Regions from separate parts of the Pseudoalteromonas sp. 120-MNA-CIBAN-0494 genome, predicted to be linked through region 2. Evidence: predicted binding sites of a transcription regulator. Region 2 holds the regulator's gene; each other region holds the start of a gene.

Region 1 (8,099 bases), on a different contig from region 2:
AAAATAGATAAGTACAATAACGACAGCCAATAGCTAGTAGGTGCAGTGAAATTAAATTGCACGTCGCTTATAAATACATATAAGGCTAAGCCAATGGCACTGTATAACATGCCCCAAGCATTACCTTGTAACACACCAATTTGTTTGCGTGAATTACGTACACTTACCATGTTTCCTAATGAAGCCACAAAGGTGCCTCCAAGAGCAAGTAGTAACCCGACGAATGCACTGTTACTCAAGTTGAGTTGCTGTAATTGTGGCCAAAACAAGCAGGTGATACCTAAAATGGCAAGTACAGCACCGGAATAAATTCGTTTTGAAATAGGTTTGCCAAAAAATAATCGGGTATTAACTATATTCATTACTAATAGCATTGAAAAAGCAATCGAGGTCATTGCAGAGCTAAGGTGATTTTGTGCCCAGTAAAGCATTAAGTAATTTAGGCCAAAGTTAAACAGGGCCAATAATACGAAAAAACCATGATCGACTAAATTAAATCGCATTTTAGGTTTTTTGTATGCCACATATAACCACATTAATAATGCCGCGATTGCAAAACGATAAAATAGCGATAGTTCAACAGCAATATCGCCTAGCTGAAACTCTATGGCCAACCAGGTTGAGCCCCAAATTAAAACAGTTGTTATATATAGCGCTGCACTTTTCAATACTGCTCTCCAAAGTCGATTAAGCTGCTATTTTAAAGCTTATCTGTATACTTACCATATACAGAAAATGGAATATGTAACCTATACAGATTGAGGGTGTAATGATTTTAAAAGCGGTTAGCCATCAAGGTCATGAGTTTTTGTACCAGCAAGTTATTCAACTGATCAGGGATATGAGTGCTCAACAGGCTTTATTGCCCTCAGAAAAACTGCCGTCTTTACGTAAAATGGCTAGCAACCTTAATATAAGTATTCCTACGGTAAAGCAGGCCTATCAAGCGCTAGAGGATCAAGGGGTTATAGAGGCACGCGAAAAGTCAGGCTACTTTTTAAAAGCCGTTAACATGGCAAGCAGCTTACCAAAACGAGTTAAGCTGAGCCGCGAGCCCGTGATTGTTAACAAGCAGGCGCTGATTGAGCAGGTATACACAGCCATTCATCAGGCCCATGTGGTGCCTTTTGGAGTGGCTAACCCGGTTGCTGCAGCACCAACCGATAAAGCCTTAGCCAGAAATATGCGCCGAGTAATGACGCTTGCCGGTAGTAGTGCTATTAATTACGGGCCACTGGATGGTTATGCACCGTTAAAAAAGCAACTTATTCATCGCTATTTAGACTTTGGCATTGGCATTAATATGGATGAAATGGTGATCACTAATGGTGCGCAAGAAGCACTGGCAATTGCACTCAAATGCGTAACTAAGCCCGGTGATGTAGTGGCCATAGAGAGCCCTTGCTATCACGGAATTATAGAGTTAATAGAAAGTTTAGGCCTTAAAGCACTTGAAATACCTTTATGCCCAGATAATGGTATTTGGCTAAACGATTTAGCGCAGGCGCTTAATGAGCACGATATTAAAGCGTGCTTATTTTCTACGGCTATTAGTAATCCGGTTGGTAGTTTTATGCCAGATAAAAATCGAGAACAGCTGGTGGAATTAGTTGAAAGCCATAACGTAGTGCTCATTGAAGATGACGTATATGGCGACCTATACTTTACACCCAAACGAGGTACACCTGCTATAGCGTATTCCAAAAAAGGCTTGGTGCTAAGTTGTTCGTCTTTTTCTAAAACGGCTGCCCCTAGTTATCGTGTTGGTTGGCTTATTGCGGGGAAATTTGCAGGGCAAGCTAGGCGTTATAAAAGAGCATTGAGTTGTTCTACCTCACTAATTAATCAATGGACGTTATCAGAATTTGTTTTTAGCGGTGAATACGATCGTAATTTAAAAGTACTTAGGCAGCGTTTACGTACGAATAAAGAGCATATGCGACGTTGCTTACAGCAAGCCATGCCAAAAGGTACACGGATCAGCGATCCACAAGGTGGCTGTGTTATTTGGTTAGACTTAGGCTGCGAGTATGATAGCCAAAAGCTATTTTCGTTAGCGCTTGAGGTAGGTATAAGCATTACTCCAGGGTTGATATTTTCAGCTTCAAATAAATACAAAAGCTGTATAAGGCTAAGCTATGGTGTGCAGTGGGGTGAGCAAATAGAGCAAGCAATTGTCACACTAGGTAAACTTACCTTACTAGCAAAAAAGTAGCCTAATTTAAAGGGGATCAACAGCTTGTAACAAGTTTTTCGGCACAATAAAAAACAGCCGTTAAGTTAAGCGTAACGGCTGCAAAGGGATGTTAAATAATTACCTAAGTGAAGTTTGTAAACTAGTTTTGTTTAAAGCTAAATAATTGGTAACCTTTAAGTTCAGGTACTTGTACTACTAGCTGTTCTTCTTGTTTAGCTATATTGGCAAAATTTTCGCATAAGGCATTGGCACGTTTTTCGAGCGCATCGGCATGCTGCTCTACTTTTTCTTCTATTTGCGTACCCATATTTTCCATACGTTGTTCAAAGGCTTGCATGTCGCCTCCTGAGCCAAGTAATTCAGAACCTAAAGCAACTAAAATACTCCCCATAGATTGCATTACAGCAGACTCAACAGCGGTCTCTATTTGTTGTTCAAACTGCTGCTCAAAGTTTTCACCAAATTGGTTAAAGCTTTGCTGGCCCATAACAAAGGTATCTTGTTGATAAAAAGTATTTTGTACTTCAAGTTTAATGTCGTCCATTAACGATGAGATATTATCGAGGCCATCAATATTAAAAGCATTAGCAACTTCTTGCAGTGCAACACCTGCAATTTTAACGCCTTCTAAGGCTATATTTGCTACTTCGGGTAATTGCGTGCGTAAACTATCTGAATATTGAGTTAGCGCCTTTTGCTGGGAATGATTAAGCGCTACCGATTCACCATTAATGGTTAAATTGCCATTGGTATTAAATTGCATAGTTTGCTTATTGGCGGTAAAAATCTCTAGTTCGTCAGGCTTAATACGTACATCATTTTTAAATTCTACATTACATTGCTCATTATTAAATGACACTGTTGAATCGTTATCATTATGTGCCACAACGGCAGGTGCACATATTAAAGTGCTCATTAATAGTAATTTTTTCATATTTATTCTCAGTTTTTTATTGATGATAAATAAGTAATAACAAGTTTAGTGCCAATGTTTTTTTATTATATTAAACAATAGGTTGGTTTTATTTTTAGTATTGTCTATAGCAAAGGTTTATTATAAAAAAACTATTTTTTAGTCAAATTGGCTAAAGCTAGAGCAGTAATTAATTTTATTTATCGATACGATAAAAAACTCTCACTTTCCATAAAGCGAATTTAGCGCTATTTATTCACAGTATTGACATGGAGGCTATTTAAGATAGCTACATGGCTTTATTTTGGCGCTAAACTGCATTGCACTTTATGTGTCGAACATTTTAATTTTACCAATTATTGCGATTATAAAATCCTTGGTTGGTCTCAAACACTTTATGGAGTGGGTTGTGGGTAAGACATTTAGTTACGATGCGCTAGATGACGATTTTGTTGAAGACGAGTACGAAATGCTCGGGCGTAATCAGCACGATAAGAACAAGCAAAAGGTTAAGAAAAAGTTGGAAGACTACCTTGAGCAAAAGCGCTTGCGTAAAAACCTAGGCGAAGACGATTTAAGCGATTACACCGATTAAATTGCGCTAGTATAACTAAAGTACCAATGTGAATTAGACTCTAAATGTACGCATTTATGTATGTTTAAATTTTGATTAGATTGGCAATAAAGAGGCCGTGTGCCTCTTTATTACTTTTGAGCGGCGTTACTTATTACTTTGTTGCAGTGCTTTTTGAATGGTGAGCTCTAGCTTTTCTGGCTTGGTAAAGGGTGCATAGCGTTTAATTGGTGAGCCGTCTGCTGCGATTAAAAACTTAGTAAAGTTCCACTTTATTTTGCGAGTTAAAAAGCCAGGTTGTGTCGATTTCAAATAACGAAATACCGAATGAGCATGCTCTCCGTTTACCTCTACTTTAGCGGCCATTAAAAAATTAACCCCGTAGTTTATTAAACATCCTTGCTCTATCTGCTGTGCATCTCCGGGTTCTTGCTGATTAAACTGATTACACGGAAATCCTAAAATTACTAAGCCTTGGCTAGCATATTTATTATGCAAAGCCTGTAGTGACTCGTATTGGTAGGTAAAACCACACTTGCTTGCCGTGTTTACAATAAGCACGACTTTACCAGCAAACTCGCTAAAATTAATGGTGTTACCTTGCAAACTGGTGGCGCTTAACTGATGAAACTTGTGCATTATTTATGCTTTACCTTATCTTTGTTGATGCTCAATTTACTCTTTTAAGTACATTGCTTAATATGGTTGTTGTATATATTAAGACTATTTTTTAATTTAAAATTAAAAATAATCCCATACCCGCAATCGTAGTGTAGTAAATATTATGGGTTTTATAAGCCACAATAATAGCTACTATAGCCGCACTTAAATAAGGGTTTTGCCAATTTAAATTAATGCCATCATCGTTTAAAAATACAATAGGTACCCAAATAGCCGTAAGTACCGCTGGTGCACTAAAACTTAAAAATTGTTGCATTTTAGGCCCAACTTTAAAGGGTAAAGCGCGGTGCAAAAATAAGTAACGGGTAAAAAAGGTAATACAGGCCATTAGTAAAATAGTGGTCATCATAAGTTGCGCTCCTTTTTAGCAGTTATTCTTGCTGTAAAGTATCCTGCGCTCATGGCCAGTAATGCAGAGCTCACCAGCCATAACTCAAATCCGGTACTTTTAAACAGTGTAGCGCTAATGCCTGCGACTATAACTGTAACGAGTGAGGCGAGGCTTTTAACACCCGGAATAACTAAAGCTATAAATGTAGCGGCTATAGCAAAGTCGAGGCCCAAATGGGTTAAATCGGGGAGCATAGTACCAGCAACAATGCCTATAAATGTCCATAAATTCCATGCAATATAAAAGCTAAAACCGGCGCTAAGTGCGTAAATTAAACGTATTTTTGTACGATAGGCTTTAGGGTGGTGCGAAAATGCAAACAACTCATCGGTCAATACAAAGCTTACAGGTAGACGCCAGCTCAAAGGTTGATCAATTACTTTATGACGTACCGCTAAGCCATATAAAAAATGCCGAGAGCTAATTATAAAGGTAGTAAACAAAATGGTGAGTAGTGGCGTATTTCCCGCAATTAACTCAATAGCGACAAGCTGCGCAGAGCCCGCAAACACTAATAAAGACATCGCTTGAGTTTCAAGGGCAGTAAAACCATTTTGAATAGCCAGTGAGCCACAGAGTATTCCCCAAGGGATCACCGCCAAACAAAGCGGTAACATGTCAACAAAACCTTTTAAAATTGCACGCGATGGTCTGTTCATTTGCAGAAATATTAGCCAGTAAAATTAATTGCTTAAGTGTGCCATAAAGCATGCTTTAAATAATAGGTTTAATGCAAATCTAAACAAAGTTTGAAATAATGAAACAATAACTTAATTAGCGAGATAACTAATGTTTAAAGTAAAAGTATGGGATGGCTTTGTCAGAAGCTTTCACTGGTTATTAGTGTTTAGTATTGCTGTGCTCTATTTTAGTATTGAAGAAGGTATGATTGAACTGCACTTTATTGCTGGCTTTTTTACCTTAGCACTTATTTTAACGCGATTAATATGGGGGGTTATAGGCAGTAAAACAGCTAAGTTAAGCGCGTTAATACACTCCCCGCAAGCGGTAATAACCTCACTTAAAACTAATAAAACTCCGCTTGGGCATTCTGCGCCAGGTAGTTATATGGTGTTGTTGTTTTTTATACTTATTATTACTCAGCTTGTTAGTGGCTTAATGAGTAGTGATGGTATTTTAACTGATGGGCCTTTAGCGCAGTACGTGTCGAGCAGTACAGTTGATTTTGCTAATTGGTTACATAGTTTAAACTTTGATATTTTACTTTATGCGATAGGTTTGCATGTTTTAGCAATTGTAATTTATAAGATTAAAGGCAAGCCTTTAGTGAAAGCGATGATCACCGGAACGAAACAACAGCCAAATGAAAAGCCAGCAATACTTACAAAAGCACCTTGGTTAGCTTGGGTCGTATTTTTAATATTGCTTGTAGTGCTTATGACAACTTGGGGCAGTGAGCCACTTAGTTATTTACTTAACTTGGGTTGAAAATAAAAAGGTGCCTATTTAAATCCGATTATGAATTAAATAGGCGCCTTTATTATTTAAAAACTTAGTCTTTAAATTGCGTGTGGCAATCTTTACAGCCTTTGGCCCATGCGCCAAACGCTTTACCAATAACAGCTTTATCGCCAGACTGTGCAGCTACAGCAAGTTCATCTGCGTATTGCTGAAATGCAGTTGCTTTTTTCATAAAAGTGTCGTTTTCAGCCCAAACAGCGGCAAGTGCAGCAGTATCACCCTTATCAGTACCTTCGTAAAACGCTTCCCATGGCATTTTTGCCAGTGCAGCTGCGTTATTTGCACGTGCTTTAAATTTATCTGCATCAAAAGGAATTTTGCCTTTAAGCATAGCGCCCATGTCACTAATTTGTACTGAGAGCATAGAAAATGCAGCTTGACGATATTCAATAGCGTCGCTTGGCTCTTTAAATGCAGAATTTGCTGATACGCTAAGTGCGCATGTTGATAATAATGCCCCGATAAATACTTGCTTCAATTTCATTAAACTTATCCCTAGTAAAAGTTTCTAATTCTATCTTTGTATCTTAGCTGCCACTTTTATTCAAGTGAAAGCGATAGTTTGGTTTGCTTGAGGCTTAATCGTTAATATCGACGTCGGCGAATATCATGCCACGGCGCATACTGCGAGTGGCTAAAAACACTTCGCAAAGTAGCGACATAAAAGCAAATATAAGCAAAGCCATAGCAGCTACAAAACAGCTACCTATCGTTACGCCTAAGTTAACTGATTGAATATGCGATAAAAATAATAACATAACAACCGCACAAACCAACAATGCACTTAACACACTCAAGCTAAATGCAAGGTGTATACAACGAGAGCGCTTTAGCAGCGCTCTTAGCTCGGTGGTTAACGACAGATTAAAGTCATCATCAGTGCTTACTTTTAGTCTACGTTCAAGCAAACGAGCTCTATCTGTTATACGCGCTAAACGGTTTGATAAAACCCCTAAAGTGGCAGCAATACCTGTAATTAAAAAGACGGGAGCAACCGCGGTTTGAATCACTTTGGCCATGCTTAAAATATTAATTACTTCGTTATCCATTTACATCTCAAAATAAGTGTTGGTTGTTTACAATCATTCACAAACTTAATTTCTTTCTTTTCCCTTTGGAATCAGTTTGTTGCTAGTGTTTTCTCTGTTTTTATGTGTTGCTTGTAACTTAAATGTAACTAAGGTGTTGCTCACGTATGGGTTTAAGTTTTATATTTAAGCCCATGGTTGAATATAGTAAATACAATAATACATAACCTATCCTAGGGGAAATGATGTCTAAAAATATAATAAAGAAAACAGCAATTGCCACTGCTGTCTCAAGCGCATTTATTGCAACACTTGCAAGTGCAAGTAACTTACCTACGGCTAATATTACTTATCAAAAAGCTGAAGCAGTAAAAGAACAAGTTGCAGATAAAAAAGAACCATCGGCACATATGATTGTATTACGCGCTACAACATCAGTAGACGCCTATGTTGCAGGTACTTACCAGCAATCAAATAATCGTGAAATTACAGCTAACATAGAGCAACTTCAAGACACTATGACTCTTGAGTTAAATAGCTTAGATTTTGATGCGAAAATAATTGGTAAAACCAAAATATTAGCACCTACGTTAATCGTTCAAGCTTCGGCTGAAGCACTTGCTAAAATTGCTAAAGATTCACGAGTAGCAAAAGTATTACCTATGTTCGATAGCGAACTGCATGTTGCAGCAAGCTCTGACTATATTAATGCAAAACCACTTATTGTAGACGGTATTGCAAGCGGTAAAGGTCAGCGTGTTGCGGTATTAGATACAGGTATTGATTACACTCACCAAGCATTTGGTGGGGCAGGTACAGTTGAAGCATATTTA
Region 2 (8,099 bases):
AAGGTCGTCGGTACCCTCAGGGAGTTCGCCGCGCAGACGAATGTAACGCAGTACCACATCTAGGGTTACATCAGGGCGAATGGTTACTGTATCTGTGTTCATCAGCGCGCCAGCAGAGCGTTCCTGATAGGAGAGTGCTTGCGTAGCACGTTCTCTATCTTGAATGTCCATGGCGCTAACCACGTCTTTATAAACCGTGTCAGGCAGGCTTCGCAGTACTTCACCTAAGTCATCGTGGCCCATGTCTTCAGTGGCAGCAGCAATGTGCTTAGGTTCCATTTGGGCAATAATGCCTAAACGTACATCTTCAGAGAGTTCTTCAAGAACATCACCTTGTACATCTGGATCAACTAATTGCCAGAGCAGGCGACGAACTTTATGCGGTGATGATTCTAGTAAAAGTGCGGTATCACAAGGAGCTGTTTTTGCCAGCATGCGCCTAACTTGAACAAACTGACCACTATTGAGTGACTTGGTCACTTGTTGTAATTGTTGTAGTGGGTAGTCTTGTTCGAAAGTTTCGGGCATTGGCGTCCTTAATTTATTTTTATAACGTTAGGGAAGAAGTTAGTCATTAACTTCGTTCAGTTTATCTTACTTTTTTTAGCCAAACTAGCTTAAGGTTTCACTAACCCTATATTTTAGCTCGTTTACTTGGTTTAAATAAAGTGCCTACTATTCTTGTTCGTTAAAGCGCTGCGCTATTAATTGGCCAACGGCATGTAAAGCATGCTCTGCATCGGGTCCTTCGCACACTACTTTTACTTCTTTACCTTGGCTGCTTTCTAGTAACATTAAAGCCAGTACGCTATCGCCAGCGGCTTCTTTTTCATCTTGAAATAAGGTAATAGATGCGTCAAATTGTACCGCTAATTGTGCTAATACGGTAGCAGCTCTAGCATGCAGGCCTAGCTTGTTTTTTATTAAAAATGTATTTTCTAAGCGCATAAGATACTCTACTTAAGCTGAACAGATGATTATTTAAATTGAATTATTTTTCTTGCTCGCGATGGCGAATTTTTACATTAGGGTGAGACATAGCAAAGCTTTCACCAATTGTTTGCGCTAAATAAACTGAGCGGTGCTGACCACCAGTACAACCAATAGCAATGGTTAAATAACTGCGATTATTACGCTCTAGGTGTGGTAACCACGTTTGTACAAAGGTTTGAATTTGCCAAGTGAATTTTTGCACAATACTATGACTAGCTAAATAATCTTTTACTGGTTGATCTAATCCAGTTAAAGGCTTGAGCTCCGGTTCCCAGTGTGGGTTTGGTAAAAAACGCGCATCAAAAACATAATCAGCACCTTTGGGAATACCATGCTTAAAGCCAAACGACTCAAAGGTAATGATAAGCTGTTTGTCTTTTTTACCGAGTATGGTTTCACGCATAGATTCAGCAAGTTGATGCACACTTAAATCGGTTGTATCAATGACATGATCAGCCCGCGTTACGAGTACATCGAGTAATTCTTTTTCCTTTTTTATTGCTAAATCTAGCGGTAGCGAATCAATCGAAAGCGGGTGCAAGCGACGTGTTTCTGAATAACGGCGGATTAACGTTTGATCGTCGCTATCTAAATAAAATAACGTTGGTTTAGCAAAGTCGGGCAAGTACTCAAGAATATCGTTAAACTGCTGCTGGTCTTTAGGCAGGTTACGCACGTCTATACTAACGGCTATTTTATCGTAGTTATCAGAGACACTGCGCACTAATGAAGGCAGCAAATTTACCGGAATATTATCTACACAATAGTAACCTAAATCTTCTACAACACGTAAAGCAACTGACTTACCAGAACCTGATCGGCCACTTATAATAATTAATTCCATTTACCACCCCTTTATTAGTAACTAGGATTGATCCAAAATAACTTGGTATAACGCTTCATCAGACTTTGCCGCACGCAATTGCTTACAAAACTCTTTATCGTTTAGTTTATCAGCTATTGTGGCTAGTGTTTTCAAGTGCTGCTGGTTATCGCCATCGGGCACTATAAGCGCAACAAAAATATCAACTGGACGATTATCAATTGCATCAAAATTAATAGCGGTTTCGCTTATTAAAATTAAGGCAAGAGGCTCTTGTGCCCCGCTCATACGGCCATGTGGAATTGCTATTCCTCGGCCAATACCGGTACTACCTAGCTTTTCTCTTGCCAATAAAGCAGTGAGAATATCTTGCTGAGGTAAATACGGCATTTTTTTATGCGCGAGTTCACTGATGAATTCTAAAATTCTTTTTTTACTATTAAAAAGGACCACAGCTTTGCTGCAGTCCTGGCATATAAGTGAGCTTAATTTCATAGTGTTAGTGTCGAGCAAACTTCTCTTTGTGTTTAATTACTTGACGATCGAGTTTGTCAATCAACGAGTCAATGGCAGCGTACATATCTTGGTGTTCGGTCGATGCAAATAGCTCAGCGCCACTTACAAAAATTGTTGCTTCAGCTTTTTGACTTAATTTTTCTACATCGAGAATAACATGCACATTAGTTATGTGATCTGAGTGTCTTTGCAGCTTTGCAAATTTATTATTTACATAGTCTCTTAATGAGTCTGTAATGTCTACATGACGACCAGTTAAGTTTAGTTGCATCAGCATTTTCCTCTTTGTTGTACGTCTTAAATCAAGCTTTTACGTTGATTCGACGGGGGAATAGCCAGAGATTCGCGATATTTTGCAATTGTCCGTCTAGCTACTTTAATTCCTTGCTCAGCCAATATATCTGCAATCTTGCTATCACTCAATGGTTTGGCTAAGTTTTCTGCAGCTATCAACTTTTTAATCAGGGCACGTATGGCAGTTGATGAACATTCGCCACCATTTTCGGTGCTTACATGGCTTGAAAAAAAGTACTTAAGCTCAAAAATGCCACGTGGAGTGTGCATATATTTTTGCGTAGTGACCCGTGAAATAGTCGACTCGTGCATTTCAACTATTTCGGCAACATCGTTTAATACCATAGGTTTCATGGCTTCTGGGCCATGTTCAAAAAACGCTTGTTGCTGCTTAACAATACAATTAGTTACTTTCAGGAGCGTTTCGTTTCTACTTTCTAGGCTTTTAATAAACCATTTAGCTTCTTGTAAGTGCGAGCGAATAAATTGGCTGTCACCGCTGGATTTTACTGTACGAGACATAGCCGCATATTGGCTGTTAACACGTATTTTTGGCATGCTATCTGGGTTTAGCTCTACCACCCAGCGGCCTTTTATTTTTTTAACAGACACGTCAGGTATAACGTATTCAGACTCTTCTCTGACAATAGTATCCGCAGGCTTAGGATTAAGCGTATGAATAAGTGTCATTATTTCTTTAAGCTCTTCTTCTTTGAGCTTAGTTTTTTTCATTAACGTACGATAGTCGCGAGCAGCGAGTAAATCGATATGATCAGTTAACACCATTTTTGTTTCGTTAATATAAGGGGTGTCTTTATCAAATTGATTTAATTGAATGCATAAGCATTCTTGCAAGCTGCGAGCTGCAATACCAACAGGATCAAATAATTGAATGCGCTTTAGCACTGCTTCTATTTCATCTAGTTCTACTTCGTGTTCGTCGTCAGTTTCTTGGTTAAAGCTTGCTAAAAGGTCTTCGCAACTGAGGGTTAAAATACCAGAGTCATCTACGGCTTCAACGATAGCTATGGCAATAGCTTCGTCGGTAGGGCTAAAAGGGGTGAGCTGTAATTGCCACATTAAGTATTCATGCAGGGTTTCGGTTGATGCACCTTGATAAATAGATTCATCTTCAGGCATTGGCCCTGATGAAGAGGCAGGCGCTGCGCTCATATATTCATCCCATGATACATCCATGGCCATGTCGTCGCTTATGGTGTCTTTATTTAGTGCTTCACCGCTATCTTGCTCATACTCGCTTGGGGTGTCGTCAGCAGAGGCGCTAACAGTAATGTCATCTGCTTTTTGCTCGTTTTTACCTGCTGATTCTTCCGTGTAATCTTGTTCATCAACTTCAAGTAATGGGTTGCTATCAAGTGCTTCTTGTATTTCTTGCTGGAGATCCAAGGTACTAAGCTGCAATAAGCGAATAGCCTGTTGCAGTTGCGGAGTCATTGTAAGTTGCTGGCCCATGCGCAGCTGTAATGATTGCCTCATTTATCTCTAACAATCCTTATAAATTGATATGATTAATCTTAGCAGATGCTTATAGTAATAACATAAATATTACAGTTTGAACTGCTCGCCTAAATAAACATCACGTACTGTTTTATCGTTTAATACAAATTCAGGAGTACCAGATGCAATTAGCTCCCCATGAGAAACAATGTAGGCTTTTTCACAAACATCAAGGGTTTCCCTTACATTGTGGTCGGTAATTAGTACGCCAATACCACGATTTTTAAGGTGTTCTATAATTTTTTTAATATCGAGCACTGAAATAGGATCCACGCCAGCAAAGGGCTCATCAAGCAATATAAATTTAGGATCTGCAGCTAAAGCACGTGCTATTTCTACGCGGCGACGTTCACCACCAGATAGCGCCATACCTAAGCTGTCGCGAATATGTTGCAGGCTAAATTCGTCCAACAAACTATTTAGGGTTTCTTCCCTGGCTTGTTTATTTAGTTGCTTACGCGTTTCTAAAATAGCCATTAAATTTTGATACACAGTGAGCTTTCTAAAAATAGAAGATTCTTGTGGTAAATAACCAATACCTAAACGAGCACGGCTGTGCATAGGAAGTAAGGTAATATCGTTATCATCAATTAATATTTTACCTTTGTCGCTAGGAACTAAGCCTACAATCATGTAAAAGGTAGTGGTTTTACCTGCGCCATTTGGGCCAAGTAAACCAACAATGCTGCCAGCTTTTACTTCAAGTCCTACATTTTTAACAACTTCACGGCCTTTATAGCTTTTTGCTAATAGCTCTGCTTTTAATGTACTCATGGCTGACCTTTATTGAGTTTTTGTTCTTTTTTTACGTCTATAGGCACTAAAATAGTGTGTACCCGATCAGTTGAGTTTTCATCTTTTTCAGCACTTATAAGCTGTTGCTCTATATCGTAGGTGATGCTTTTAGCCGTAATTTTTTGCCCAGCTTGAGAAATGTTTGCATCTCCTACCAGGGTTAAAAAACGTTTCGCTACATCGTAACGTACTTCGTTAGCGCTGGCGCTCATGACAGTACCATCTGCTTGCTTTTCTTCAAAATATGCAGGGCTGCCCGTGGCAATTAATAGTTGTTTATTATCGCCAAGTTCGTCGCGCTTATGTACTTCTAAACGATCGGCGGTTATACGACGATTGCCGTGAATTATCTCGACATTTTTATCAAAAATACCAACGTTTTCTTTTAGTTGACCTTCTTGTCGGTCAGCACTAATAGAAATTTGATTAGCTAATGGGGAAGTACTTTGCTCTGCCGCATTACTATTAAATACAAGTATAAGCGATGGAATAATAAGTATTTTTGCAAGGTTATTGGTCATAATATAGTGTTCGCGTATGGTTAATTAGTTTTATCACCTCGGTTGTTAAATTGGCTTCAAGGCCTTTACCGGTGATCTTTAAATTCGGTCCAGTTATAATAACGGGCTGTTCGCTGCGCATAGTGAGTAGCATTATATCTACTTGAATATTGTCGGCGATAATTTTGTCTATCATTGCGCCATCAATTAAGTTTTGGGCAGTTACATTACCCTCTAAAATTAATTGTCTTTCATCGTAAAGTGTTGCTTCATCAGCATTGATACGCCACGTTTTTTGTCTATCGTCGTACAATATGAAAGTAGGTTTTTCGAATAAGGTAAATCCTAGCTGCTCGTAAAGCTCCGTTTTAACCGCAGTTACTTTATGGCTAATTTCACCGTTTTCGTCAAAAGCTGTTTGTTTTAGCTCAATGGCGGTGTAATCGGGTTTAGCTATTACTTCTGAGTCGGCTTTAGCAACCGTATTTACCTGAGTAAAATAAGGGTACCAAAGCCAAACCATACAGGTGATGAATAAAACGCTTAAGACTATGCGCGCTATATTCATGAACTGGTGCCTTGGCTAGTTAATGGTTTATTGTTTTCAAGCATAAGTAAGTCGGTTAGCTCTCTTACTGCACCAAAACCACCCGGCATTTGCGTAGTGTAATGTGCTAAGCGTTTAATTAGTGGGTGCGCGTCGTTTACTGCGACTGCAAAGCCAACTAACTCCATAACAGGCATATCAGGGCCATCATCACCAATATAAGCAATTTGCTCATCGCTCAAATTAAGCTTGTTTTTAAGTTCTTGGTAGGCAATAAGCTTGTTTTCTTGACCTTGATAAATATGCTGCACGGTTAAGCTGGTCATACGTTGTTGTACTATTTGCGAGTGCCTGCCGGTAATAACCGCTACTTCAAAGCCGCTGTTAATAAGTGCTTTAATACCAAAGCCATCTTTTGTATTAAATGCTTTTAGCTCTTCACCTTGGTTGCCAAGATAAATTCGGCCATCAGAAAATACGCCATCAATGTCGCATATAAGTAGTTTTACTTTTTTTGCGCGCGCTTTAGCGTCATCACTTAGCGCTTGATAGAGTTCTTCAAATTGCATTTATAATACTCCTGCTTTAAGTAGGTCTTGCATATTGAGTGCCCCAATAGGCTGATTATGCTCATTAATAATAATTAAGCCATTAATGCGTTTATGTTCCATAATATTAAGCGCTTGCGCAGCAAGCATATCTTGGGTTGCCGTGGTACACGATTTAGTCATTACTGCATCTATTGACGTGGTATGAATATCAACGCGTTGCTCTAAAATACGGCGTAAATCACCATCGGTAAATAACCCGGCGAGTTGCTGGTTATCGTCAACTATGGCGGTCATACCTAAGCCTTTAGCTGTCATCTCAATCAGTGCATCTTTAATAGTTTGCGAAGTAGTTATAATAGGCGTATTTACACCGCTGTGCATAACATCTTTTAAGGTGAGCAGTAATCGCTTCCCTAAACTGCCACCGGGATGCGATAGTGCAAAGTCATCGGCAGTAAATCCGCGTGCTTCTAACAGTGCTACCGCCATTGCATCGCCCATAGCGAGTGTTGCCGTGGTACTGGCTGTTGGTGCTAAGCCTAATGAGCAGGCTTCTTTTTCTACTTTAATGCATACATGCACGTTAGCAAGTGTGGCCATGGTTGATTGTGTATTTCCTGTCATGGAAATAATTTTTGCACCAAGGCGTTTTAACACTGGAATAATATTAAGTACTTCACTGGTTTCGCCTGAGTTAGAAATAAGCATAACGACATCGTTTTTAGTGATCATGCCCAAATCGCCGTGGCTGGCTTCGCCTGGGTGCACAAAAAAAGCAGGGCTACCAGTGCTTGCTAAAGTTGCCGCAATTTTATGGCCAATATGCCCCGACTTACCCATACCAATAATTATAATACGGCCGCTGCAGTCATACATAAGCTGACATGCCTGATGAAAATTATCATCTACATATTGTTTTATATCAAAAAGTGCTTGGCGCTCGATATCAAGAACACGTAGCCCTTGCTCGATAAAACTTAGCTTGGTCATAGACAACTCTTACCCTATTTGACTAAAGATGTAACCTTGGTAAATCAAAAATGCGCTTAGCAGTAAACCACCTTCTACTCTATTGATACGCTGTGCGCCTCTAAAGTTCAATGACATAACAATAAGTGCCAAGGTTGCTGCAATCATAATCAGTACATCACGATTAGCAATAGAAGGGTCGATTATCGATGGATTGATAATACCGGCAAGTGGTAACACGGCTAAAATATTAAAAATATTTGAGCCCACAATATTACCCAGTGCTAGGTCATCTTCATTTTTAAGCACACCTGCAACAGACGCTGCCAGTTCTGGTAAACTGGTGCCAATAGCAATAATAGTTAAGCCAATTACCAAGTCACTTAAGCCAAAGAATTTTGCAATGTCGACAGCTGAGCCAACTAAAAAGTGAGAACTAACAGGAAGTAATATCAAGCCTACAATGAGCCAAAAAACTGCCTTTTTAGTGGGAACGTTATCGGGTACTTCATCGCAGGCTTCGTTTACAAATGGATCGTTATTATTTTTAGCTCTTAGGGAGATAATAATAAGTCCAAAAATAAATACAACAA
Region 3 (8,099 bases), on a different contig from region 2:
GTACCGACTTACCTACACCCGAGCCTGCAAACAAGCCCATTCGCTGGCCTTGTCCTACTGTTATTACTGAATTTATAGCACGCACGCCTACATCCATAGGCTGGCTTATAGGTCGTCTTGAAAGAGGGTTTATCGGTTTTTGGGCAAACTTAAGATAGTGCTCGGCATTAATTTTACCTAAACCATCAAGAGGACGACCTAAGCCATCAACTACGCGGCCCAGCAAACTCATGCCTACAGGTAAACCTGTGTCGTTAAGTTGGGGGATCACCCGAGCACCAGGGAGCACCCCCGATATATGATCGTTTGGCATTAAATATAAGGTTTGGTCGTTAAAACCAACTATTTCGGCATCAACAAAGCCGTTCATAGTTTCTATTTTACATTGGCTACCTACAGGCGCACGTAAGCCTTTAGCCTCAAGGGTAAGGCCAACTACTCGCGTTAAAATACCCGCTACAGCAAGTGTTGGCGGTTTAATATGCTGTTTGTATTGAGATAAGCGTTCGCTTAATGAAACATCTAAAGCAGACATAACAGACCAATAAAATAGTTAGATACTACTGCTATGCAAAAAACTATCCAATGTTTCTTTGACACGCGTTTTAAGTGTCATATCAAGCGATGATTGCGCCGTTTTAACTTCGCAGCCGCCTCGCTCTAACGTTGGCTCTGCAATCAACTGCCAGTTATTATCTGTCACTGTTTGCTCGCCATAACTTTGCTTTATTAGCTCTAAATCTTCGGGGTGTAAATGAATACGTACTTTTTCTTGCTCGGTATTAAGCGCATCAATACTGTGTTTAAGGGTGTGTAAAATAACATCAGGAGAGGTTTTTACTTCTTGATAAATAATAGCTTCTGCAAGCATAACGGCTAATTGCACTAATTGCTTTTCAACTTGCTCATCTACTTTACTTAGCGGCGCGGTTAACCCCTCTAAAATACTACGTAGGCCAGTTAACTGCTCCTCTATTAGTGGTTTTACATCTTCTTGGCCTTGGGTTTTTCCCAGCTCTAGGCCCTCTTTGTAGCCAGCTTCTTTACCTTCGGTAACACCTTTATCAAAACCATCTATGTAACCTTGCTCGTGCCCTTGTTTTACACCTTCTTCAAACGCATCTTGTCTAATGCGCTCAAGTTCGGCCATAGTAAGCGCAGGTAACTCAGGTTCTTGCGGCTCTTCAATTAGCGACTCTTCAGCCATTTCTTTTCGATACAACTCAGCAAGCGGTGTACCAAAGGCAGTAGAGCGATTACCAAAGCTTTTTTCATCGGGTGCTACATCAGGAACATCCCAGTGCTTTAATAGTTCATCGGCTTCATCTGCGTGCAGTGGACGCCCTTTGTGCATTGACGATTTAGTCATGGTTTATAAAAACTCCTCGCCGCCGCCGCTGCCAAGCTGTATTTCGCCCGAGTCAGACAATCGACGCGCCGTAGAGAGTATTTCTTTTTGCGCTGCTTCTACTTCACTAATACGCACTGGTGCCATTGCCTCTAAGTCATCGGCAAGCATTTCGGCAGCACGTTTAGACATATTACCGAGTATTTTTTCTTTAAGCGCATCGTCTGTACCTTTAATAGCTTTCATTAGTACGTCTTGTTGTACTTCGCGTAAAATTGCTTGAATACCACGGTCGTCTACGTCCATTAAGTTTTCAAACACAAACATAAGATCTTGAATTTGTTGCGACATTTCTTCGTCATGCTCACGAATAGAGTCCATTAACTGCCCTTCTACGTTGGTATCTAGGTAGTTCATAATATCGGCAGCCGCTTTTAAGCCGCCCATTTTCGCAGCTTGCGCACCCGCTTGGCCTGCAAACTGTTTTTCCATAATTTCGTTAAGCTCTTGCAAGGCAGCTGGCTGCACTTCTTCAAGGTTAGCAATACGCATGGTTAAATCCAGGCGCACTTTATCAGGAAACTGCGCCAGTATTTCGGCAGATTGCTCAGGCTCTAAATAAGATAATACAATGGTTTGAATTTGCGGATGCTCATTACGAATAATGTTAGCTACTTGTTTCGAGTCCATCCACTTTAACGAATCAAGTCCTTTAGCGCCCGATCCCATTACTATTTGGTCAATTAAGCTAGCGGCTTTATCTTCACCTAATGCAGCAGTAAGCGCTTTTTTAATAAAGTCTTCTGATTGAAAACCAATTGTACTAAAGCTTTGAATTTGTTCTATAAATAAATTATGTACTGCACTTATTTTAGCTTGCGATAAATCCTGTAAACCGGCCATCGCCATACCCACTTTTTGCACCTGTTTGGGCTCTAAATGTTTGAGTATTTGCGCTGCATCCTCTTCAGATAAACTTAATAGCAATATGGCCGCTTTATCTACGCCATCTAGCTTATCAACATCGAAAGCTGCTGGGAGTTGTTTTTGGTTTTGATCAGTCATCTTCGGTTAACCACGCTTTCACTACTTGTGATGATAGTTCTGGTTCGTTAGCTACAAGGGCACGAACGGCTTTAAGTAAGTCTTCGTCACCATGTAAATCGGGTAGCTGCAGTGTACCATCGCTTGAGAAGCCAACTGAAGCAGAATCAAAGTCTTTATTTAGCATATCTAAGCTATTATCGCCAATATCAACCCCTGAGCTAAGTGCATCTTCATCGTACTCATCAAGCGTGCTGTCAGGGTAAATTAAGCGTTTTAGCATAGGTTTAACTACAGCCATAATCAACACAATAATAACCAATGCAGCCAGTACTAAGCGTACTATTTTCATAAACCAGTCTTGTTCCCATAAAGGTACTTCAAAACTCATATCTACGGCTTCTCGTACAAAGGGAACTGTTACTACTTCTAGGGCATCGCCGCGCTGTATATCAAAGCCAACACCACCTTGTAATAAACGTCGAATATTTGACAGTGCCTCAACCGAGCGCGGGGTCATGGTGGTTTCACCGTTTTCGCCCACTGTTGGCAAATAATCAACCGCTACCGATACACTAATTCTGCGAATCGTGCCGCTTTGTTGGCGCTTATGCGAAATAGTAGTATCGAGCTCATAGTTACGCGTGGCTTCTTTATGCGTACGACTCGGTGAAGTAGCACTTCCTGCGCCGCCTTGGCCTGCTACTTCTGGAATATCTGAATTTACCGGAGGCTGATTACTTAACGCGCCAGGAATACCCACAGCTAAGCCGCCTATGTTGTTTTCCTCAAACGTGGTTTCGCTTCTTACCGCTGGTAGGTCTGGGTTATAACGTTTTTGCGTTTCTTCTAATGAGCTAAAGTCCATGCTCAAATCAACTTGCGCAGTGTAATTACTCAAACCAACAATAGGGATTAAAATGCTATCAATTTTTTCTAGGTATTCTTGCTCGCGCTTACGCTCTAGGTCGTACTCTTTACGAGAACGCGCAGAAAGTGAGCTTTGTGAGCCCGAATTTAATAAACGGCCATTTTGATCGGTAACCGTTACACGTGCAGGCTCTAATCCTTGCACTGCTGAGGCTATAATATCCACAACAGAGTCTACTTCTTCGCTGTTAAGCGAGCGTCCGCGTTTAAGCGTAAGTACGACCGTTGCTGATGGTTTTTTCTCTCTGCGGGCAAATACGTTTTCTTTTGGAATAGCTAACAGCACCTTGGCGCGAGTGATGTTATTTAGCTCTTCTATAGTGCGGGCAAGTTGTTGCTCTCGGCCATGCTTTAGGCGCTCGCGCTCTAAGCGCTGGCTTACACCAAAGCCCATGTCTTGCATTATTATGTCTGAACCAGAAGTAGGACCTTGATCCAAGCCTTCGCGAGTCATTAATAATTTTATATTTTGGTATTCGCTTTCATCAACCGACACTACATTGCCATCTAGTTGATAATCTATTTTTTGCGCATCTAAAAAATCAAGCGTTTGAATTAGCTCTTCGGTGGGCATTTTACCTAATGGGCGCATATCTGGCTGACGTGCCCAAATAATCACAAAAATGGCAATTGCCAAACAAATCGCCAGTGCAATAATAAGGGTAACTTGACGCAATACATCAATACCGCTTAACGCACTTAAATAGCCCGACTTTTGTTCTTGTTGATCGTCACTATCGCTTTGCTCAATACCGCCACTAGCAAGTGCAAGATCTGTAGATTGATTAGATTGCGCCACAATTATTCTCCACTACCTGATTAAACAGGCATATTCATGATTTCTTTGTAAGCTTCAACAAGTTTATTACGCACTTGTACGGTCGCTTCAAATGCAACAGAAGACTTTTGCGAAGCAATCATTGCCTCAGCAAGTGATACGCTTCTGTCGCCCATTTCAACCGCTTTTACTTTTTGACCTGTGTCTTGCTGTAACTCATGCACAGTATTGAGCGCATTGCTAAGCATATCGCCAAATTGTGCTGATGACGTAGACTGAACTTGCGTAGGCAATTTATTAATTTGATTATTACGGCCCGCTTCTAAGGCCATTGATTGCATTTCTTGAAATACAGCGCTATTTTGAATTTTCATTATTTGTCTCTAACAATGCAGTTAACTCTTAAGGTTAATAAAGCACAAAACGTGCCACATAAATAAAGCTTTAAATACATGGTGTTACAGTTAGTTTTTACTTAGTCAGAGTTTTGACAGCCCTAAATTCAAGGTATTGAATTTAGGGCTTTTTTGAAGGTTATGCAGGAAGTGAAATACCTAAGTCGCGCATTTGCGCTAGTTTATAACGTAAAGTTCGCGGGCTAATACCCAAAGTTTCGGCTACGTCTTTACGCTTGCCTTGGCAACGCGCAAGTGTTTCTAAAATAATTCGATGCTCTTTATCTTTAAGCTCATCTTTATAACTGCCTGTATCTTGAGCGAGTAAATCTGATTTTTGCTCATTCGGTGTTTGATCATCAAGCTTTTCATCACCCGACTTTTCGTCATTAATAATGGCTGTTGTTTTACTATCGTAATAGGCGCTAGTTAACGCACTTTCACTAATTGCTGGCTCTACTACAAAGTTACTTGGGGCTAAGTTTTCAATAAAAATAGCTTGCTCACTTATGCTGTTGCCACTGCGCAGTATAAGCGCACGCTGAATTACGTTATCAAGCTCACGCACATTACCTGGCCATGTATGGCTAAGCAGCTTTTGCTCAGCTTGCTTATCTAAAATAGCCAGCGGCTGCTTAGCTTTAATTAAATGGCGTTCAATTAAGTGCTTTGCCAACACAATTATATCGCCAGGGCGCTCGCACAATGGCCGCCACATTAGCGGAAAAACGTTAAGGCGATAATATAAATCTTCCCTAAACTGATTATTCGCTACCGCTTGTTTTAAATCGCGGTTACTGGTTGCGAGTATGCGTACATCTAGCGCAATGGTTTTACGACTCCCTAAGCGCTCAACTTCGCGCTCTTGTAATACACGCAGTAGTTTAACTTGTAAGCCCAAATCCATTTCGGTAATTTCATCAAGTAAAATAGTACCGCCCTGTGCTTGCTCAAACTTACCTGGGCATGCCTGAATCGCGCCAGTAAAAGCGCCTTTTTCGTAGCCAAATAATGTTGCTTCTAGCATGTTTTCAGGAATCGCCGCACAGTTAATAGCCACAAAGGGCTTTGCAGCACGCGCTGATTTATCATGAATAAACCGCGCTAATACTTCTTTGCCCGAGCCACTTGGTCCCAGCACCATAACACTGGCGTCTGATTTAGCTACCCTGCTTGCAAGCTCCAGCAATTGAATACTCGTTGGGTCGGCAACAATAGGGCCGTCGGTTTCTTTAGGTTTTTCGGGCAAATAGCGGCTCACCATATTTAATAGCACCTCGGGTGCAAATGGTTTGGCCATATAATCAATCGCGCCTAAGCGCATTGCCTCTACCGCATCGTCAATAGTTGCATAGGCGGTCATCATTAATACCGGTAAATCGGGGTAATTTAATTTAATACTGCGCAGCAAATCTAGGCCGCTCATAGCGCCCATTTGCACATCGCTCACCACTAACGAAAAGGATTCTTTTTTTAGTAGTAACATCGCCTGCTCTGCACTATCGGCAGCAACGCATTCAATACCCGACATTTCTAGGGTATCTATTAATGCTTCGCGAAGCCCTGCGTCGTCCTCTACAACTAAAATAGTATTACTCATAACGATTCCTCTAATTTAGATGCTGCGCTAATTGGCAATAGCAAGTTAAAACAAGCGCCGCCATGTACATTATTAGTCACCTCAATACGCCCTTGGTGCGCATTAGCAACAGAGCTAACAACCGCCAACCCTAAGCCTGTGCCTTGGCTGCTAGTGGTAAAAAATGGTTCAAACAGTTTATCTACCTGCTGTAGGTCAACACCTGGGCCATTATCACTCACGCTAATGCGTACAAAATCTGGGGTTTGCAAATCGCGCATTGCCCTTACTTGCACTTGTGCCCCAGAGCCTATAATTTGAATACTGTTATGAATCAGGTTTTGAATCGCACTGGCAAGCGCGGTTTTATTCCCTAAAATCGCAATGTCGGGTTCAGGTAAGCTTACATCAAGCTCACTGTTATTAAGCGTTACCATGGCATCTGCACCGGTTTTTACTTCGCTTAATAATTGCTGCATAGACACCTGCTCAACCACATGCTGATCGCCACTTTTGGCAAATAGCAGCATGTCGTTTACTTGGTTTTCTAAATCTTTTAAGCGCGACATTAATTTAGTTTGAAAGTTATCGCGCGACGCTTCGGGTAAGCGTTTTGAACCTAAATTAGCAGCATAAAGCATAGCCGCCGACAGCGGCGTACGTACTTGGTGCGCCAAAGATGCCACCATTTTACCCAGCGCACTTAAGCGCTGCATATGCGCAACCCGTTTTTGTAAGCGGCGGGTTTCGCTCAAGTCTGTCATTAAAATAAGTTGCCCAGGCTCTGGGGCAAGTGCAGTAATATCAAGTTTTATTAAGCGCCCGTCTTTTAAAGACACTTCGTGGCCATCATCTTGCTGAGGCCGAAAAGAGCGCTGAATAACACTAAACCACTTTTCGCCTTCTAGCGGCTCGCCAAGCATATCAATCGCAATTTGATTCGCTTTCGCTATCATGCCTTTACCATCAAGCACTATTACTCCTGCGGGCATAGTATCTACTAAATGCGAAAGCCAACTAGCCTGTTTACGCAGATCACTTAACTCCCCTATATACTCCTCTTGAAGTAAACATGGGTTATACTGATTTGCAGAAATAAACTGTGGTTTTAACACACTAGCAAGTGCCATAATCAAATCTCTAATTGATGCAGATACAGGGTTAAATGCACAATTTATACCACCTTTTATTACCATGTATATCATTGAGTTACACAGTAAAAATACGCGACATTAAAATGACGCGCAAATAAAAGCACCGCAACTAAGGAACTATAATGACCAAGCAATCTCGCTGCTCATGGCTCGACACCAGCAAACCCGACTACGTTGCATACCACGATAACGAATGGGGAGTGCCTGTGTATGACGATAAAAAACTGTTTGAATTTTTAACGCTGGAGTCGGCGCAAGCAGGATTGAGTTGGTACACTATTTTAAAAAAGCGTAATGGTTATAAAAATGCTTTTGCCGACTTTGATGTACACAAAGTAGCAGCATTTACCGAGCAAGATATTGAGCGACTAATGCTTGATGCGGGTATTGTGCGTAATCGCTTAAAAATTGCCGCTACTGTAAATAACGCCAAATGCTTTATTAAAATTCAGCAAGAATTTGGTAGCTTTAGTAACTATCAATGGCAGTTTGTTGGCAATAAGCCGCAAGTAAATAATTTAAATTCTGCTGACAACACCCCAGCAATTACCCCTACCTCAAGCGCATTTGCTAAAGATTTAAAAAAGCGTGGTTTTAAGTTTTTAGGGCCAACAACCGTATACGCCCATATGCAAGCCTGCGGTATGGTTAACGATCACAGTAATAACTGTTTTAGAAAAGAAGAAGTTAAAAAGCTAGGGGCTAGGCAAACAGTCTGATTTCAGGCTTTTAATCAAGCCTCTGTAATTAGTGCGCGCGTCAGCAAGCTTAACGCCTACAGCAAAAGCTAAACGCTGTGCTTGGTTATTTTTTACCTAAAGCCTGAACCCTGACACCTAAAACCTGATAGCTGCCCTTAATTTTTAGTCTC
Region 4 (8,099 bases), on a different contig from region 2:
TTAGTGTGTCAGTCTATTATTCATAGGCAAAAAAATTATAGGTACAAAAAAGCCTTTGCAAGTTACCTAGCAAAGGCTTTTTTAATAATGATTTAATGTTACTTAAGTGCTAACTGTAGTTCGCGGTTGCGCTCTAACTGGGCAATAAAGTTATCAGCAATAGGCTTAAACTTGGCAAGCTCTGCACGTGGCAGCGGCTCTGACTTAGGCAATTTAACGGTTTTAGGATTACGATGAACACCATTAACTAAAAATTCATAGTGTAAGTGGGCACCGGTCACACGACCAGTAGAGCCAACAGTACCGAGTTGCTCACCTTGCTTAATTTTTTGCCCTGTTTTTACTAGGCGTTTATTAAGGTGCAAGTACTTAGTTACGTACTGTGTGCCATGGCTAATAAATACATAGTTACCATTATATTTACTGTAACCCGATTTAATAACTTTACCATTACCTGAGGCAACTACCGGCGTGCCAGTGCGCGCCGCAAAGTCTATACCGCGATGCGCTCTAACTTGCCCCGTTACTGGGTGCAAACGTCGCGGGTTAAAGCTTGAGCTTATATATTTAAAACTAACTGGTGCACGTAAAAATGCTTTTTTCATGCTGCGCCCTTCAGGAGTATAAAAACTACCGTCAGTGTGGCGAATTGCAGCATAGCGCTGGCCTTGGTTAACAAATTCCGCAGCAATAATTTTACCAGTACCAATAAACTCACCATCTACATAGTGAGATTCATAAATTAAACCAAACCCATCGCCTTTGCGAATATCGTTAGCAAAATCTACATCCCAACCAAATATATCGGCAAAGTTCATTATTTGGCGCTCGCTTAAACCTGCAGCTATTGCTGAAGTCCAAAAGCTACTAGAAATTTCGCCGCCTACTGTTTTAGTTAGTGTTTCTATTTCTTTACTATCGATTGAAGTGTCGTATTGCCCTTCATCGTTTAAGGTAACAAATAAAGTGTCTGTTTTTGAAATAACGTAACGCAGCTGTGCTAAATCGCCATCTTTTGCAGTGGCAAAACTTAGTGTTTCACCCGGGTGAATTTTAGTAAGTTTGCGAGTTTCTGCGTTAGTGTTAATTAATTTATGTAACGTTTGAGCTGAAAAGCCAGCACGTTTAAAAATAATAGCTAAGTTATCTCCATTTTTTACTTGGTGATCAACAAAGTCGTATTCTGGCAGCTTGTCTGCTGCTTGCTCTGAGTTTAACGCAGTTAATTTTTCGTTGTCATCAACTTTAACTTGTAACTCATAGCGCTTGCCAATTTCTAGCGTGTTTTCACTATTGTCTTTGGATGCAGTGGCTTTTTCAGAAGGGAGAAAAGCTAAGCCAGCAATAGCAGAAACTAAGCCTAAAATAAGCAATTTGTGTTTTTTGGGGAGCGTGTGAACCACGTGAACCATAACGTGCCTTTTTCTGCTGTCAAGAAAATTAATAGATTATCTTGCAGGATATAACGAATAATGTACGAATACTAGTATTTTGTAGATTTAAACTAATGCTAAATTAAGCTAAAATCACAGGGCTTATAGGCATCTTAGTATTAAAGCAGCTTATGATCTAGGTGTTTTATTAATCTAGAACTAGGGCTAAACCGCGGTATTTTTGAGCAAAATAATAAAACAATGATGCATCATCACGTTAGTAATTTAAAAACCAAAGCTGCAGCTGTTTGTGCTGTTTTTAAAGTGTTGCAAACAGTTATCTTTACTCGTTTATGCAACTTATGCCGCTTTGCCTTATTTAGTGACGCTATCGTTTAAAAAGTTGTTTTAATTAGGTAATAATTTGCTATCTTAGTTACATAGGTTTATTGACTCTAAAAGTGCTACTTATCTAGTAATAAGCCGCGAGCATATTAATAATTAACCCCTTCGTTAACAGAATTTTTTGGAGTAACACACAGTGGATTTACAAACCGCTCTTGCAGAGATAAAACGCGGTACAGAAGAGATATTAATTGAAGATGAGTTAGTTGAAAAATTAAAATCTGGAAAAAAACTAAAAATTAAAGCGGGCTTTGATCCAACCGCGCCTGATTTACACTTAGGTCACACGGTACTTATTAATAAAATGAAAACCTTTCAGGACTTAGGTCATGAGGTTGTATTTTTAATTGGTGACTTTACCGGTATGATTGGCGACCCAACAGGTAAAAACGTAACGCGTAAGCCGCTTACTCGCGAAGACGTGCTTGCTAATGCTGAGACTTATAAAGAGCAAGTATTTAAAATTCTTGATCCTGCAAAAACCACGGTCGCATTTAATTCTACCTGGATGGAAAATTTAGGCGCAGCTGGAATGATCAAACTTGCAGCACGCCAAACCGTTGCGCGTATGTTAGAGCGTGATGATTTTAAAAAGCGTTACGCTAGTGGCCAGTCTATTGCTATTCATGAGTTTTTATATCCGTTAGTGCAAGGTTGGGATTCGGTTGCACTTGAGGCTGATGTAGAGCTCGGTGGTACTGATCAGCGCTTTAACCTGCTAATGGGTCGTGAGCTACAAAAAGACGAAGGCCAAAAACCACAAACAGTAATAATGACGCCGTTATTAGAGGGCACCGATGGGGTGCAAAAAATGTCTAAATCGTTGGGTAACTATATAGGTATTACCGATGCGCCTAACGATATGTTTGGTAAAATAATGTCGATTAGTGATGTGCTAATGTGGCGTTACTACGACTTATTAAGCGGGCTGTCGATTGCTGGTATTAACGCGCAAAAAGAGCGTGTAGAGCAAGGTACAAATCCTCGTGATATTAAAATTGAGTTAGCAAAAGAGCTTATTGCGCGCTTTCATAGTGAAGCCGATGCACAAGCAGCTCATGATGACTTTATTCAGCGCTTTCAGAAAAAAGCTCTGCCGGATGAAATACCTGAACTAACAGTAACCATTGAGCAAGACAGCATTTTAATTGCTAACTTGCTTAAAGAAGCTAACTTAGTTGCTAGTACATCAGAAGCAATGCGCATGATTAAGCAAGGTGCAGTTAAGCTCAACGGCGAAGATAAAATTACAGACACTAAACTTGAAATAGCAAAAGGCAGTACGGCTATTTACCAAGTAGGTAAGCGTAAGTTTGCAAATATTACTGTAGCGTAAAGCTAAACGGTAAAACGCTAAAAACCAGCCACGGCTGGTTTTTTTGTGCTTATATTTTTTGTATTTTTAATAATAGGTGTGTAACTCGCCCTTAGCTAAATGTTTTTAAGTATTTCTATGCAAACAACGACCAGTAACCAAAATACCCGCGCTTGATTTAGTCTATTAATAGTAATCGGCACGTCCTCAGCAATAGGGAGGCGTTCGGTACCAATACGCATTTTGTTAAAACGTTCGCCAAAATACACTGCAGGCCCGCCTAGTTGTACGCCTAATGATGCAGAGCAAGTGCTTAAAAGCCACCCGGTATTAGTTTGATAAAAGTGCCTGCCATAATGCTTTATATAATGCATGCTTAGCTTGCTCGCTTTACTGGCTGCAATAGTCAGTGCCAATAAGCGCATAGGAATAAATTCAATAATAAACAAGGTAATTTTAAGCGGCTTTAAAAAAGGGCTGTTGGGTTTAATGTTACTGCGCCATGCCTGCTCAATTAAAGTAAGTAATCGATAGGCAAGCGCTGCAATAGGGCCAAGTACTAAAAAAACAAATATCACCACAAAGTAATATCTTGCAGTACGTAATATTAGGCTCTCTATTAAGGCTTTAATTATGCCTGCACCAGAGAGTTTAGTAACATCTCGGGCTACTAATGGCTTTAATAGCTCACGGGCGGCAGATTTTTGATTTTGTTTGGTAAGCTTAGCAATACGTAGTGCTTTTTTATCAATAGCTTTACTCTCAAGGCATAAATATAAAATAAGCCCGGCGAGTAATTCAGGGTAAAATGCAAATTCCAGTAGTAATACAATAATAATAAGTACCACACTTAAAATAAGTGTACTGGCAAGGGCTGCGGCTAAATATTGATAGCTATTGGGTTCTGCTGCTTTATAAATACGCTTACCAATAGCGCTAAAAATAGCCGTTAAAGCGGTGTTAGGATGATACCAACTAACAAGTGGTAAAAAGCGCTCAGCAAGGAGCGCCATTATAAATACAATAAAGTCCAAGTGATTTTGAACCATATTGCTGAGCATTTACAGTGAAACTGCCGTTAGCTTTTCAAGTAACGCCACTACCATTTTAGATGAATTGATTGATGCTGTTTCTAGGTATTCTTCAAACGACTGCGGCGACTCTTTGCCGGCAATATCTGACATCGAGCGAATAACCACAAACGGTGTATTAAGTGTATGACAGGTTTGCGCAATTGATGCCCCTTCCATTTCTACTGCAAGCATTGTAGGAAAGTCGCTACGGGCTTTTTCAATACGTATTGGGTCACACATAAATATGTCGCCGGTACAAATTAAACCAACTAAGGTTTTTACGTCACTAATTTGCGCAATAGTTTGCTCTGCGGCAGCCACTAATTTAGGGTGTGCTGCAAAACCTGCTGGCATTTGTGGTACTTGACCTATTTCGTAACCAAAGGCAGTTACATCAACATCATGATGACGAACTTCTGACGAAATAACTACATCGCCCACATTTAATGACGGATCAAAGCCGCCGGCAGAGCCGGTGTTAATTACGCAATCAGGGGCGAAGTTGTCAATAAGTAATGTAGTTGCAATAGTTGATGCTACTTTACCAATACCAGATTGAACCAATGTTACTGTGTTACCTGCTAATTCACCGGTATAAAAAGTAAAACCAGCTTTAGTTAAAGTTTGTGGATTTTGCATTGCTTCGCGCAAAATTTTAACTTCTGGCTCCATTGCGCCAATAATACCAACATTCATAGTGTTAAGTTCCTGAGTTTGAATGCGCTGATTATACGTGAAGTTAGCGCTAAAAAACAAAAAAGCGAGCAGTTTTACTTTGCTCGCTTTTTATTATGTTATTTACGTTAAATTTCGGCTAGTGCTGTAGAGTGCGCTTTAGCTTGAGAGGGTGATAGCACCGCTGGTTTTTGAACTCGGGTACGAATAGGGCGAGCTGTTTGCGTAGCCGCAGGTTTGCCGAGTTTAAACATAATAGCGTCGCGTACTTCACTTGGGCGATAGCCTGATTTTACTTTCATACGAATATGCGGGATGCCAGCGGCCTCTAATGCGCCATTAACAAACCAGTCGCGTTGTGCTTTATGGCCATCTTTATTGGCATTGTTTACTAAGTCTACGGCTGCCACTATGGTCATTTTTTCTTTATCGACTAGCACAAAATCAAGCTGTTTATTTTTAGCTTTAGCCATTGCTGCACGCTTAGACTTTGCCGATAAACCTTGTTTGCAATCAATCACGTCGATTAGTTTTACACGACTAACAATTTTATACTGATCGCCCACTGCGCGTTCTAATAAATTTAAAAAAGCACTTTCTACTTGAGTAAATACATTTTGCTTGCGGGTAAAAGGATAAGGGTTTCCGCCATCATCGTTAAACTTTGACGCAACAACAGAAGCCCCAACAACTAATACTAAAATTGATAATAAAGCGAATTCCATACGGTAACTCCATAACAACAAATTGACACTGCTTAAGTAAAGCAATTAACGTGCCTAAATTAGTTAGTTAAGTAGTATGTTCCCGTATGGATATTGAACACTGCAAAATAAGAACTTAAGCTCTATAACCGCCAGCAACGCCTTTAACTGCAATAGCGAGTGCGTCGTGCGCATGCAGCGATTCGTAATGATTTATTTGTAACCAGTAATCACTGTATTGCTGTGTTTCTAGTAGCGCTTTAATTTTACGAGCAGCATCTTCACAAAACATTAAATTTTGACCATTTAGGCGGGCAAACTCTTGTTCATCTTCACGTTTCACTGCCGCTTGTACTGGCGTTTTTAATTCATCTTCAATCGTGTTAATTAAATTAACTACGTCAAATTGAGTAATATTACTGTCGAGCTTTACTTTTACATTAGCAATTGAGCGCTGCGAGTGTGGGGTGGCTACAATACCTTGCGTAGTACCTAGCCATTCTAGTGCTTCTTTTTGACTGAGGGTTTCTTGACTGAATTTTTCGGCAAATGCATTTTGTATCAGCTGACGCGCAAGTGCCGCTGAACATGGGCAAGTTGATGAATAGGTTACATCAACACTTAGCTCGTAATTAATAACACCTTGTTCAATTGTGCTGGTTAATATAACGGGGTAACTTTTCCAGCCAGCCTTGCCGCTTAATAACGATTTACGGCGCAGTGGTAATTCAAACTTAAATTCTATAAGTGCTTTATCACTTAAGCCTTCGTGGCTACTAATAAAAAAATCGAGCGCTTGAGCTAATGTTTGAGGATTAACTTGCTGCTCAGTAGAGAGCGTGTCGAGCGCTAAAAATAAGCGCGACATATGAATGCCTTTTGCATCTTCTTTGTGTAAGTTTACAAAAGCGCGGGCTTTAGCATTAACAGTAACTGGCGTTATGCCATGCGACTCAAAAATAAATGGCAGTTCAATTTCACCCATTCCCACCCAGTCTAATGTACCAGTTTGTAAGGCGGGAGCCGTGTTAGCTATATCGGGCATATTAGTTTGCATGGTGTGTTACTCGTTATTAGCAATAATAAAGCGCCGCATTTTACACTAAATAATTTATTGCTGGAATGATGAGTTGTAGCCAGCTAATGATTCAAACAATAAATATTAGAGTTTTTATCGCACAACATGAAAATAGCTGATAGAAAATGCTAAAATTAACCATAACATGCAATTTAAACCTTTTTGTAATTAAGCTAAGAGACACACTGATATATGACCGATTCCTCTTTGAGCCCTTGGGCTCGAGTTCTTTCTAGTTTAATAACTCGGTTTGGTGAGTTTAAAACTGCAGCCATTTGCTATGCTTTGTTATTGGCAGTTTCGCTTGTTTTATCAAGTATGTTTTATTATGTTGCCGTTGGAGAAGTTAATCTTGTTGATATATTAGCAGTGGTATTTTTTACCTCTGTGGTATCGCCTCTGGTTATAAGCGTGCTAATAAATTCAATCAGGCAACTAGATGCCTCCTATGCATATTTAGACAGTGCGACAAAACAAGAAAAGCTACTCAATCAAACATTAAAAGATAATATAAATCGCTTAAATGTAGAAATTGATGAGCGTAAAATGGCGTTTCATGCCAAGCACCGGGCAATAGAAGAGCTAAGAAAAGAAATTGCTGAGCGTAAAAAGACACAACAAGAGCTTGCCCAGCAAAGTATGCTACAGCGCTCAATAGTAGACTCCTCCCCCGATTTATTTTATTACCGCGACAACAACGGTGTGTTTGCTGGCTGTAATAAAATGTTTGAAGAAGTAATGGGTAAAACCAGTGACGAATTAATCGGTAAGAGTGCTGAACAAATATTTCCTAATCAATTTTTATCTGAAGTTTTAAAAACCGATAAACAGGTAGAGCAAACTCATCAAGCATTAACTATAGATGTTCAATACGATGTGGGCGGCGAAACGCGTTGGTTTGAATTACGTAAATTGCCATTTATTAACGATAAAGGTGAGTACATAGGTTTACTTGCATTTGGCCGTGATATTACGAGTCGTAAAGAGGCTGCAGAAGCACTTGAAACAGCCTACAAAGATAAAGGTAAATTTATTGCCACTTTGAGCCATGAGTTGCGTACACCACTTAATGGCATTGTTGGTTTAACACGTATGTTGCTTGATACAGAGCTTAATAAACAGCAGCGTAGTTGGTGTAATACGGTGTTTTCGAGTGCCGAAACACTAGGTAATATATTTAACGACATTATAGATTTAGACAAAATAGACAGAGAGCAGTTAGATATTGCAACTAATGCTATAAACGTATCTGACTTTATTAATGATGTGGTTAACTTTGCAGGCCTAATTGCTGAACAAAAAGATCTTTCTTTTGATATTAAACGCTTAGGCATGCTAGATATTTATGCGCAACTAGATCCAACCCGACTTCGCCAAGTTGTTTGGAACTTAATAAATAATGCGGTTAAATTTACTCATAAGGGCAGTGTAACCCTTACCTGTATTCGTGAAAATCGAGATGATGGCCCTTGGCTT

What was found. Region 2 encodes sigma-54, which starts transcription at its own class of promoters, with help from an activator protein. Its sites were predicted from a motif close to GTTGGCACGNNNNTNGNNT; they were not measured.
Region 1: the regulator sigma-54 is predicted to act here: its motif matches at 3,169-3,187, upstream of AAEY55_RS10820 (YggN family protein).
Region 3: the regulator sigma-54 is predicted to act here: its motif matches at 4,515-4,533, upstream of fliE (flagellar hook-basal body complex protein FliE).
Region 4: the regulator sigma-54 is predicted to act here: its motif matches at 5,606-5,624, upstream of AAEY55_RS15240 (DUF2726 domain-containing protein).

Annotation. Positions count from the first base shown of each region.
Region 1 covers NZ_JBEOOE010000015.1:20,288-28,386, forward strand. The annotation lists gene AAEY55_RS10810 (EamA family transporter) at 1-668, opposite strand, end outside; gene AAEY55_RS10815 (PLP-dependent aminotransferase family protein) at 770-2,215, shown strand; gene AAEY55_RS10820 (YggN family protein) at 2,337-3,131, opposite strand; gene AAEY55_RS10825 (PA3496 family putative envelope integrity protein) at 3,520-3,705, shown strand; gene AAEY55_RS10830 (glutathione peroxidase) at 3,832-4,323, opposite strand; gene AAEY55_RS10835 (AzlD domain-containing protein) at 4,415-4,714, opposite strand; gene AAEY55_RS10840 (AzlC family ABC transporter permease) at 4,711-5,415, opposite strand; gene AAEY55_RS10845 (cytochrome b/b6 domain-containing protein) at 5,546-6,205, shown strand; gene AAEY55_RS10850 (cytochrome c) at 6,270-6,722, opposite strand; gene AAEY55_RS10855 (DUF2721 domain-containing protein) at 6,817-7,287, opposite strand; gene AAEY55_RS10860 (S8 family serine peptidase) at 7,512-8,099, shown strand, end outside.
Region 2 covers NZ_JBEOOE010000002.1:132,021-140,119, reverse strand. The annotation lists gene mgtE (magnesium transporter) at 1-528, opposite strand, end outside; gene AAEY55_RS02365 (HPr family phosphocarrier protein) at 676-948, opposite strand; gene rapZ (RNase adapter RapZ) at 992-1,837, opposite strand; gene ptsN (PTS IIA-like nitrogen regulatory protein PtsN) at 1,859-2,311, opposite strand; gene hpf (ribosome hibernation promoting factor) at 2,316-2,603, opposite strand; gene AAEY55_RS02345 (RNA polymerase factor sigma-54) at 2,630-4,123, opposite strand; gene lptB (LPS export ABC transporter ATP-binding protein) at 4,193-4,918, opposite strand; gene lptA (lipopolysaccharide transport periplasmic protein LptA) at 4,915-5,460, opposite strand; gene lptC (LPS export ABC transporter periplasmic protein LptC) at 5,450-6,007, opposite strand; gene kdsC (3-deoxy-manno-octulosonate-8-phosphatase KdsC) at 6,004-6,555, opposite strand; gene AAEY55_RS02320 (KpsF/GutQ family sugar-phosphate isomerase) at 6,556-7,527, opposite strand; gene AAEY55_RS02315 (calcium/sodium antiporter) at 7,537-8,099, opposite strand, start outside.
Region 3 covers NZ_JBEOOE010000004.1:74,565-82,663, forward strand. The annotation lists gene fliI (flagellar protein export ATPase FliI) at 1-535, opposite strand, end outside; gene fliH (flagellar assembly protein FliH) at 554-1,369, opposite strand; gene fliG (flagellar motor switch protein FliG) at 1,373-2,413, opposite strand; gene fliF (flagellar basal-body MS-ring/collar protein FliF) at 2,406-4,121, opposite strand; gene fliE (flagellar hook-basal body complex protein FliE) at 4,142-4,474, opposite strand; gene AAEY55_RS04790 (sigma-54 dependent transcriptional regulator) at 4,635-6,095, opposite strand; gene AAEY55_RS04795 (ATP-binding protein) at 6,092-7,204, opposite strand; gene AAEY55_RS04800 (DNA-3-methyladenine glycosylase I) at 7,351-7,947, shown strand; gene AAEY55_RS04805 (sigma-54 dependent transcriptional regulator) at 8,092-8,099, opposite strand, start outside.
Region 4 covers NZ_JBEOOE010000032.1:19,739-27,837, forward strand. The annotation lists gene AAEY55_RS15215 (hypothetical protein) at 1-4, shown strand, start outside; gene AAEY55_RS15220 (peptidoglycan DD-metalloendopeptidase family protein) at 99-1,412, opposite strand; gene tyrS (tyrosine--tRNA ligase) at 1,915-3,114, shown strand; gene AAEY55_RS15230 (cobalamin biosynthesis protein) at 3,210-4,154, opposite strand; gene mtnN (5'-methylthioadenosine/S-adenosylhomocysteine nucleosidase) at 4,155-4,862, opposite strand; gene AAEY55_RS15240 (DUF2726 domain-containing protein) at 4,970-5,566, opposite strand; gene folE2 (GTP cyclohydrolase FolE2) at 5,682-6,602, opposite strand; gene arcB (aerobic respiration two-component sensor histidine kinase ArcB) at 6,816-8,099, shown strand, end outside.